Regions from separate parts of the Photorhabdus laumondii genome, predicted to be linked through region 1. Evidence: predicted binding sites of a transcription regulator. Region 1 holds the regulator's gene; the other holds the start of a gene.

What was found. The regulator LexA, encoded in region 1, represses DNA repair genes until DNA is damaged. The targets are predictions, from matches to a motif close to TNCTGTATGTACATACAGNA.
Region 2: a site for LexA is predicted at 3,311-3,330, ahead of recA (recombinase RecA). Genes of this name have one in related genera too.

The regions. Positions count from the first base shown of each region.
Region 1 covers NZ_CP024901.1:5,101,834-5,107,035, forward strand. Annotated here, with positions in the region: gene PluTT01m_RS22405 (lactate oxidase) at 1-711, shown strand, start outside; gene PluTT01m_RS22410 (DUF1266 domain-containing protein) at 1,039-2,181, opposite strand; gene zur (zinc uptake transcriptional repressor Zur) at 2,401-2,913, shown strand; gene lexA (transcriptional repressor LexA) at 3,073-3,678, opposite strand; gene PluTT01m_RS22425 (diacylglycerol kinase) at 3,798-4,169, opposite strand; gene plsB (glycerol-3-phosphate 1-O-acyltransferase PlsB) at 4,299-5,202, shown strand, end outside.
Region 2 covers NZ_CP024901.1:1,442,230-1,447,431, reverse strand. Annotated here, with positions in the region: gene alaS (alanine--tRNA ligase) at 1-1,772, opposite strand, end outside; gene recA (recombinase RecA) at 2,163-3,230, opposite strand; gene pncC (nicotinamide-nucleotide amidase) at 3,353-3,895, opposite strand; gene lplT (lysophospholipid transporter LplT) at 3,921-5,075, opposite strand; partial or broken gene aas (bifunctional acyl-ACP--phospholipid O-acyltransferase/long-chain-fatty-acid--ACP ligase) at 5,196-5,202, opposite strand, start outside.

The sequences.
Region 1 (5,202 bases):
GAAGAGATAGCAAAAGTGAGTAACGGACCCAAATGGTTTCAAATTTATTTAACCAAAGATATGGGTATTAACCGTGAACTGATACGCCGGGCCAAAGCGATGGGAGCAACTGCCATCGTCTTTACAGTCGATTTAGAGTGGAGTGGTAACAGAGAAGCAGATAAACGTAATAAATTTATTTTCCCACACTCACTGCCATTCCCTAATATCCCTGGCGCTCCCGTAGGAGCAACCTTATCAGAAATTACAGAGCTATTTAAACGGGATCTTAATTTCAGTGATTTGGAGTTCCTCGCCAAAGAATCGGGCCTCCCAATCATCGTGAAAGGCATTCAATCTGCCGAAAATGCTAAAGAGTGTGTTAACCACGGTGCCGCAGCGATTCAAGTTTCTAATCACGGTGGTCGGCAGTTAGATACTGTCCCGGCAGCAATTGCCTCATTACCGCACATTGTTGAAGCTGTTGGATCTAAAATTCCAGTCTATCTAGACGGAGGCATCCGCCGCGGTACCCATGTGTTTAAAGCACTCGCATTGGGTGCCAAAGCTGTCGCTATCGGTAGGCCCATTTTGTATGCGCTGGCATTAGGTGGAGCACCAGGCGTAACTTCCATTTTAAACCTACTTAAGGATGAGCTGAAACTTAGCATGAAACTGGCAGGATGTGCAGCCATTAAGGATATAGAGAGAAAATTTATTAGTTTGATTTAACCCATTAACTAATAAAGCAAATATTGGCCCCGTTTCATTTGAAACAGGTGATTTCAGGAAACGGGGTAAATTATGTTACCTTTAGAAATAATAGATACCATACTGAAAAAATCCGTTCTCTCACTTTACAGCATTATTTCCTATTATTAATTATTCGCTTCCCCTTGAAATGTTCTTCAAGGGGAAATGTTTCATATATACCCTACGGATTTCAAGATGCATCGCGACGGCAAGGGAGCGAATCCCCGGGAGCATAGCAAACTATGTGACCGGGGTGAGCGAGTTCAGCCAACAAAGAGGCAACTTGAAAGATAACGGGTATAAATATTAATGGAGTACACGAGACGCTGACAGCTCAGTAATATCAAATTCATAACTTTGTTGTTCTTCCATGTTACTGCGTAAAACATCTTCTACTAATGCAGAAAAACCTGTCATCATCTGCCTTTCCATAATAATGCCTTTTGGTTCAGGCCACGGCAAACTAGCAATTGGCCAGTCACAATGTGACTTATAATAATTAAATTGTTCCAGCCGCTCTTTAGACCGATCAAAATCATTACTCCAGTAAGCATTGCCTAGCCGAAAGTTTGTATAAAACTCATCAAAACTACCGAAGATTTCATAAATATAATCAGCGGTTTTCAGCATATTTTTCCATGCCATTTCTTCACTGATATAACCGGCACAAAAACAGTTGCGACTTAAAACGATTGCAAGCCATAAATCAAATCCCCACACTAATGCAGGAGGGCGCTTATTAATAGGTTTGGCACATTTATGAATATAGTCGGGTGTTACTTCAACTAATTTGGCAAGCACTTTAAACATTTTCCCATCACTAAGAGCAGCATCAATAGCAAAATGTTTTGAATGTACCCCCTCCCACAAACCCGTTAGCATTTTCATATACCCTTCTTCATCAATAATTCCCCAGTCGCTGTATAATTGGGATTGATGTTCCTGAGTCGGAGATAATGGCAGCAGACAGTAACGATAGCTATCATGGGCAACCCGTGACTGTAGAGGATAATGCTCTAGAGTTTCACTCCAAAAACCTAGCCAATAGTCACCAACAATATTGAGTCGTAATACCTGACGCTTATCTTCGGGTAAAAGAGATAAACCTGCTTGTTGATAATAACGCCGTTGTTCCCATTCAGGACGCTTAACAATGCGATAAATAATAACCAAGAGTAACATTACGCCAAATAATGCTACACCACCTACTTGTGCCAGAAGTAAATAGTCCGTATCAGGGACAGATACATTACCTATTATAAATAAAACAATTGCTACAGATAATACAATACCCATACATACCGCAATTACAAATAAAATATTAATCAACGCATATAATGCACTTAGAAAAGGTAACTTTCTTTTTTCAGAGATAATATGCTTCATTACCTGATAGCCTTTAACGGGGAACTGTCTATAATGAGGCTGATTTTGTAAAAGCTCTTTCATCACAAATGCTTCCTTTCCGAAAATTATCTGTCATATACGATAATTCTTGTCTGTATTATCATAAACTTCAAGAAAACATTATTTTTGCTACTGAGTACCAATTTAGCCAAATTAACTCCATCAGGGGACAATCACAATGAACTTTTCTGGATAATATTTTCTATTGAAGAAACATGATAACATCACAATATTATCATCGTACTGGTTGTAAGAGGCGCAATGAAATTGATTAATCAAAAAAAATTACTGGAACAGGCCGAAGTTATTTGCCAGGCTCGTGGAGTCCGCTTTACTCCTCAGCGGCTTGAAGTTTTGCGTCTCATTTCAGAGCAGCCAGGGGCAATCAGTGCTTATGATTTACTGGATTTGCTACGGGAAGCAGAACCACAGGCTAAACCGCCGACCATATACCGGGCACTGGAATTTCTGTTGGAACAGGGGTTTATTCATAAAATAGAATCCACCAACAGTTATGTCCTATGTCACCATATTGAACAGCCAAGCCACACTTCAGCAATGTTTATTTGTGATCGTTGTGGTTCTGTTACCGAGCGAGATGGTGGAACCATTGAATCCGCCATCCAACAGTTAGCAAAAACAGCCGGGTTCAGTTTACGCCATACAGTCATCGAAGCGCATGGCTTATGTTCACCTTGTGAAGAGATAGAATCCTGTATTAAACGAGATGAATGCCAGCATGACCACAGAATTGAAGGAAGTAAAAAGAAATAGATAGCAAGTAAATACTTACTTTTGGTGCAGAGCCAGACTGAAATAAACAACCGCAGAATCACGTTTAAGATAATCACAACGATAAATTCAACAACATGATTCTGCCGTAATATTGCAATTCTTTAACCATTCCAAAAACAACAATTTGATATTTTACTATCAGGACCAGTTGCCGTTACGAATCACCCCAACCGCCAATCCTTCAATTGTCAGGCCCTGTTCACGCAAATCCACCTCAATTGGCTTAAATTCGGGGTTTTCTGCCAACAATTCAACTTTATTTCCGGTCTGTTTAAAACGTTTTACCGTCACTTCATCTTCAATGCGAGCAACAATAATCTGCCCATTACGAACATTTTGTGTTTTATGCACAGCCAGCAGATCACCATCCATAATCCCAACATCTTTCATAGACATTCCGCTGACCCGCAGCAGGAAATCTGCACTTGGCTTAAACAATGCAGGATCAACCTGATAATGACTTTCAATATGCTCCTGTGCCAACAGTGGTTCACCTGCGGCGACACGACCAATTAACGGTAAACCAGATTCTTCCAACAGCAAACGGATACCCCTAGATGCCCCAGCAACAATCTCTATCACCCCTTTACGAGCCAATGCTTTTAAATGCTCTTCAGCCGCGTTAGGTGAACGAAAGCCAAGACGGGCTGCAATTTCAGCACGCGTTGGCGGCATACCTGTTTGCGAAATATGGTCACGCACCAAGTCATAAACTTGCTGCTGCCTTGCGGTAAGTGCTTTCATTTCGTCCCCTGTTTGTTTATACAGTCAATATGTAAGTATATACAGCTAAATAACGATTGGGAACCTACTAAGGCAGAAAATCAGCCTATTATAATATAATACCTAATTATTAAACCAAATTAGGCCATAAAATAGTGCCAAAGGATGGTTCCCCAGACAATTAATGACAACATCATCGTCAGAAAGACCGCCGCCGATCCCATATCTTTCGCGCGACCGGACAATTCATGGAACTCACTGCCAATACGATCAACAATTGCTTCAATAGCACTATTCAGGATTTCCATAATCAACACCAGCATCACTGAACCAATCAGTAAAATGCGTTCAATAGCGCCGATATCCAGATAAAATGCAACCATCATAGCCAATATCGCTAAAATTATTTCCTGACGGAAAGCCGCTTCATTTTGCCATGTCGCCCTAATACCCTTCACTGAATATACGATTGCTTTAATGATACGGGCTAAGCCCTTGGATTGATTCGCCATAAATTATTCACACCAAATATGAGGTTATTTGACACTTTCCACTCTTATTATTGTCTTAACGCAACAGATCTCAACCCCCGTTTCTGATATGCTGGCAACGTGTTGCTAACAAGAGGCTTCAAGATATTTATGTCAAGTTGGCGTAAAATATATTATAAATTATTGAATTTACCACTAAAAATACTGGTAAAGAGCAAACTTATCCCTACAGATCCGATCACTGAATTGCGGCTCGATACGACACGCCCGATTCTGTACGTGCTACCGTATCACTCTAAAGCAGACTTACTGGCATTACGTCAGCAATGTCTTGAGCAGGATCTGCCGGACCCATTAAATTTACTGGAGATCGGTGACACTGAACTTCCCAGTTATGTATTTATCGATAATGGCCCACGTGTATTCCGCTATTGCGCACCAAAGCAAGAATCCGTAAAAATTTTCCATGCTTATCTGGATCTACATCGCAATAATCCCAATCTGGATATTCAACTGCTGCCAGTTTCTGTCATGTTCGGCCGTTCCCCCGGACGCGAAGGGCAGAACGCTCCACATTTACGGCTACTCAATGGTATCCAAAAATTCTTTGCCATTCTCTGGCTAGGCCGAGATAGTTTCGTGCGCTTTTCAAACACAGTATCTCTGCGCTATATGGCAACTGAGCATGGCACTGACAAGACTATTGCCCATAAACTGGCTCGTGTGGCACGAATGCACTATTCACGTCAACGCCTAGCCGCCGTCGGACCACGCCTGCCGGTTCGTCAGGAGCTGTTTAACAAGTTGCTGGCTTCAAAAGCAATAGAAAAGGCAGTCTCTGATGAGGCCCGTACCAAGAAAATCTCACATGAGAAAGCCCGACAGAATGCCATTAACATGATGGAAGAGATTGCGGCGAATTTCTCTTATGAAACGGTACGACTGTCAGGCCGTGTACTGGGTTGGACCTGGAACCGCCTGTATCAAGGGATCAATGTTCACAATGCTGAACGCATCCGCCGTTTGGCACAGGATGGCCACGAACTGGTTTATG
Region 2 (5,202 bases), 2.0 Mb from region 1:
TTAACCAGAGAGCCTTTCTGTGATACGTGCTCACCCAAAATTTGACGTAACGCAGCATGTAACAGATGGGTTGCTGAGTGATTCAAACGAATTGCATCACGACGTTCAATATCAATAACCGCATTGATGTTATGGTTTACACTTAAGGTACCTTTCTCAAGCTTACCAATATGACCAATAGCCTGACCATATTTTTGTGTATCAATAACACAAAAAGCACAATTGGTATTACTCAGAATACCCGAGTCACCAACTTGTCCACCAGATTCAGCATAAAAAGCGGTCTTATCCAGTATAACAATCGCTTCTTCGCCCGCCTGAATTTGATTGACTGATTCACCATCACGGAAGATAGCAGTCACTGTTGCCTGCTGTTCGTTATGATCGTAACCAGAGAAATCGCTGCGTTCATCAACTTTGATCAATTCATTATAATCGGTACCGAAACCACTTGATTCACGGGCTCGACGACGCTGATTTTCCATTGCCACTGCAAATCCCGCTTCATCAACGCTAATATTACGCTCACGGCAAACATCAGCGGTTAAATCCACAGGGAAACCATAGGTATCATACAAACGGAAAGCCGTTTCGCCATCCAGAATATCACCGGACAGTTTTGCGAGTTCATCGTCTAATAATTGAAGACCACGTTCCAGCGTACGAGCAAACTGCTCTTCTTCTGTTTTCAAGATCTGCTCAACAACTGCTTGCTGGCGTTTAAGCTCTTCTCCCGCCGCGCCCATCACTTCTAGCAATGGCGCAACCAGTTTATAGAAGAAGGTATCTTTAGCCCCCAACATGTTACCGTGACGGATAGCTCGGCGGATAATACGACGCAGAACATAACCACGGTTTTCATTAGAAGGAACAACACCATCACAAATCAAAAATGCACATGAACGAATGTGATCAGCAATAACCCGCAGAGATTTATTACTCAGATCATCTGTAGCACCAGTGACATTAGCAACAACTGTAATCAAATCACGGAACAGATCAATCTCATAATTAGAATTGACGTGCTGCAATACAGCAGTGATACGCTCCAGCCCCATCCCCGTATCTACGGATGGTTTTGGCAACGGCTCCATCGTGCCATCGGCATGACGATTGAACTGCATAAAGACGATATTCCAGATTTCAATATATCTGTCACCATCTTCCTCCGGGCTTCCTGGCGGCCCACCCCAGATATGCTCACCATGATCATAAAAAATTTCAGTGCAAGGGCCACAAGGACCGGTATCACCCATTTGCCAGAAGTTATCCGATGCATAAGGTGCACCTTTGTTATCACCAATGCGGATAATTCTTTCTGCTGGTATTCCGACGTCGTTCTTCCAAATATCATAGGCTTCATCATCTGTCTGATAGACAGTCACCCATAATTTTTCTTTAGGCAAATTAAACCAATCTTTGCCAGTCAGAAGTTCCCAAGCATAACTAATAGCATCATGTTTGAAATAGTCACCAAAACTAAAATTACCTAGCATCTCAAAGAAAGTATGATGACGTGCGGTGTAACCTACATTTTCTAAATCATTATGTTTACCACCAGCACGAACACAGCGCTGAGCAGTTGTTGCTCGGGAGTAAGATCTTTTGTCCTGTCCAAGAAAGACATCCTTAAACTGGTTCATCCCTGCGTTGGTAAACAGCAGTGTTGGGTCATTATTTGGCACCAAAGAACTACTTGGTACGACTTGATGCCCTTTAGTATGAAAAAAGTCGAGAAACGCTTGACGGATCTCAGCAGTGCTTTTGCTCATAATTGTCCCAAAATCAAGCTGGAAAAAACAGATTTATGAATTGGTTAGGTGGGATATTCCATCACCTATTTTCAACTCACGAATAAACAAAGTGGGGATAAGATAAAAGCTCTTCTATTAGAAGTATACCCGTCATCTTTCCAAGTTGCCTCTTTGTTGGCCTTGCCGTCGCGAAGCATCTTGAAATCCATAGGGTATAAAATCCCAAATACATCCATTCGCTGGCAGCATTGTAAATCGTCTGGATATTTTCTGAAAGCATGATCGCATAATATGGATAATACTCGCTTTCTGAGAGAGGAAACCGCGTCATTATTAACGCGGTATTAGTTTGATGACAAAACTTTTACAGCTTTGAATACAAGAATAGAGATTACCGATATTATTAGATTAGAATTCTTCGTTATTCATCTCTTCATTTTCATTGTCTTCATAATCAGAAGCAGCACTATTGAATTCGCCGGCATTGTGCAACAGCATTTCACGTAATTTTTTATCCAGCTCAGTAGCAACTTCAGGATGCTCTTTCAGATAGATGGTAGCATTCGCTTTGCCTTGACCAATTTTATCGCCATTATAGCTGTACCATGCGCCTGCTTTTTCCACCAGTTTATGCTTCACACCTAAATCGATTAATTCACCATAAGTGTTAATGCCTTCACCATACATAATCTGGAATTCTGCTTGCTTAAATGGCGCTGCCACTTTGTTTTTTACCACCTTAACACGGGTCTCGCTACCAACGACCTCTTCACCATTTTTCACAGAACCAATGCGGCGAATATCCAGACGAACAGAAGCATAGAATTTCAGCGCGTTACCACCGGTGGTAGTTTCAGGGTTACCAAACATGACACCAATTTTCATACGAATCTGGTTGATAAAGATCAACAACGTATTAGAACTTTTCAAGTTACCGGCCAGTTTACGCATTGCCTGACTCATCATTCGAGCGGCCAGCCCCATATGAGAATCACCAATTTCTCCTTCTATTTCGGCTTTTGGCGTTAAAGCGGCAACGGAGTCTACGATAATGACATCAACAGCGCCGGAGCGAGTCAACGCATCACAGATCTCAAGAGCCTGTTCCCCCGTATCGGGTTGAGAACACAACAAGTTATCAATATCAACACCCAACTTCTTAGCATAGATGGGATCAAGAGCGTGTTCAGCATCAATAAACGCACAGGTTTTACCTTCACGTTGTGCCGCAGCAATAACCTGTAATGTCAGCGTTGTCTTACCCGAAGATTCCGGGCCATAGATTTCAACAATACGCCCCATCGGCAGACCACCAGCACCTAATGCAATATCCAGTGATAATGAACCCGTGGAGATAGTTTCAACGTCCATTGAACGGTCTTCGCCCAAACGCATGATGGAACCTTTACCAAACTGTTTTTCAATTTGGCCGAGTGCCGCTGCTAGTGCTTTTTGTTTATTTTCATCAATAGCCATTTTTACTCCCTCGTAAGCAATGAAAGGGCTCTCTCACTGCCGATGAATAATTTTTAATACTGAAATGTTGCCTACAATTATACTGTATAATCATACAGCATCAAGTTAATTTTTTATACCCGTTATCTTTCAAGTTGCCTCTTTGAAGCATCTTGAAATCCAATAAGGTATATAATCTCTGATAACAGTGTTTTCAGAGAATAAATGACAGCTTGAAGGCGTACTTCATTTCGATCACCGTTAAAACAACAACGGCGGGACACAACTTCTACCCCATTTACCGTTAGATAGGCAAACCCAAACCACACTGTGCCAACAGGTTTTTCTTCGCTGCCACCATCAGGCCCGGCAATGCCACTAACCGAAACCGCCAGATCTGCCTGTGCGGCTTTCAGTGCTCCTGTCGCCATTTCTCTCACAACCTGTTCACTGACAGCCCCATATTGCTGTAAAACGGCCTCTGACACACCGAGCATCTGATGCTTAGCTTTATTACTGTATGTCACAAAGCTTCGGTCAAAATAAGCAGAGCTACCGGCAATATCTGAAATTGTTTTCGCCAACCAGCCACCGGTGCAAGATTCGGCACAGGTCACCGACAGTGTTTGCTGTCTCAGTTTCTCTCCTAGCTCAATACTAAGCTGAGTCAGAATTTTTTCACTCATAACACTCTCTTTATCCGATAAAAGATCAATTTCTTTGAAACCGGTTCCAAATCCACAAACTCGTGATTGTCAACGCCAACAGAGTACCAAAGCCTATCCCTGTTGTAACAACCGGGACGCCTATTTTAATAACCAATGAGTAGAGGCCAAGCATCAATAACATGGCGATATTCTCACCCAAATTCTGTACTGCGATTGCATAACCGACCCCAATCGTTTGCCTGCCGCTTTCCTGCAATAATGCATTCAGCGGGACAATAAACAAACCGCCAAAAATACCGAGAATGATTAATAAGACGTAGGAAGCCCAAATACTGTGCTGGACAGCGAAAATGACCACCATCACGCCGATTAAAACACCGGCAGGCATACAACGGTGAACTGTTTTAAGGGTGATAAAACGGGCAGCAGCACCCGCACCGATAATAATGCCGACAGCAACCATCACATTAAGTATTGTCGGCGTGCTATTGTCAGAAATTCCCAGAACAACAGGTACCCATAAGACCAATAGGAATCTCAGTGTTATACCCGCTCCCCAGAACAAACTCGTACCAATTAAAGAAAATCGAGCGCCTTTGTTATGCCAAAGAATGCAACAAGCTGAAGCAAAGTCTGTCAGCATCTTTTTCAGATTCCAGCCCTTATCCCGACGCACCGCCGATAATCGGGGGATAAAGAAATTAGCGACAACAGCAATACCGTACATCAACGCACAAACCAGCAGTGCGATTGCCAAGTTCCAATCAGACAAAAAACCACCAACGACAGAGCCCGTAAGAATGGCAATTATTGTTGAAGCCTCCATCAAACCATTCGCCTTTACTAAACGATCACCATCGGTCAGTTCAACCAAAATGCCATATTTAGCCGGTGAATATGATGCTGCTCCCACGCCCACCAAGGCATAACCCAGAAATGGATCATATCCCAGGCAAATAGTAAACGCGCCCAACAACTTGAAGCTATTAGCAAACAACATCACACGATCTTTCGGGAAACGATCGGCAATTTGCCCCACAAAAGGTGCCAATAGGATATATGCCAAGACAAACACTATCTGTAATATTGGCTGGCTCCAGTCAGGATAAAACTGGGCTTTCAACTGTGCCAAGATCGCAAACAACAGTGCATTATCGGCAAAAGCCGAAAAAAACTGCGACACCAATACGGCTTTCATGCCACGGGTCAATAGCGGTTGAACAACGGAGGATGCATTCACAATATATTGTTCCTATTCAGCTTCCGCTATTTTACACAAAGTAACAAAATCGGCTTTACCACCGTCAAGTTCTCCCTGTTTAGCA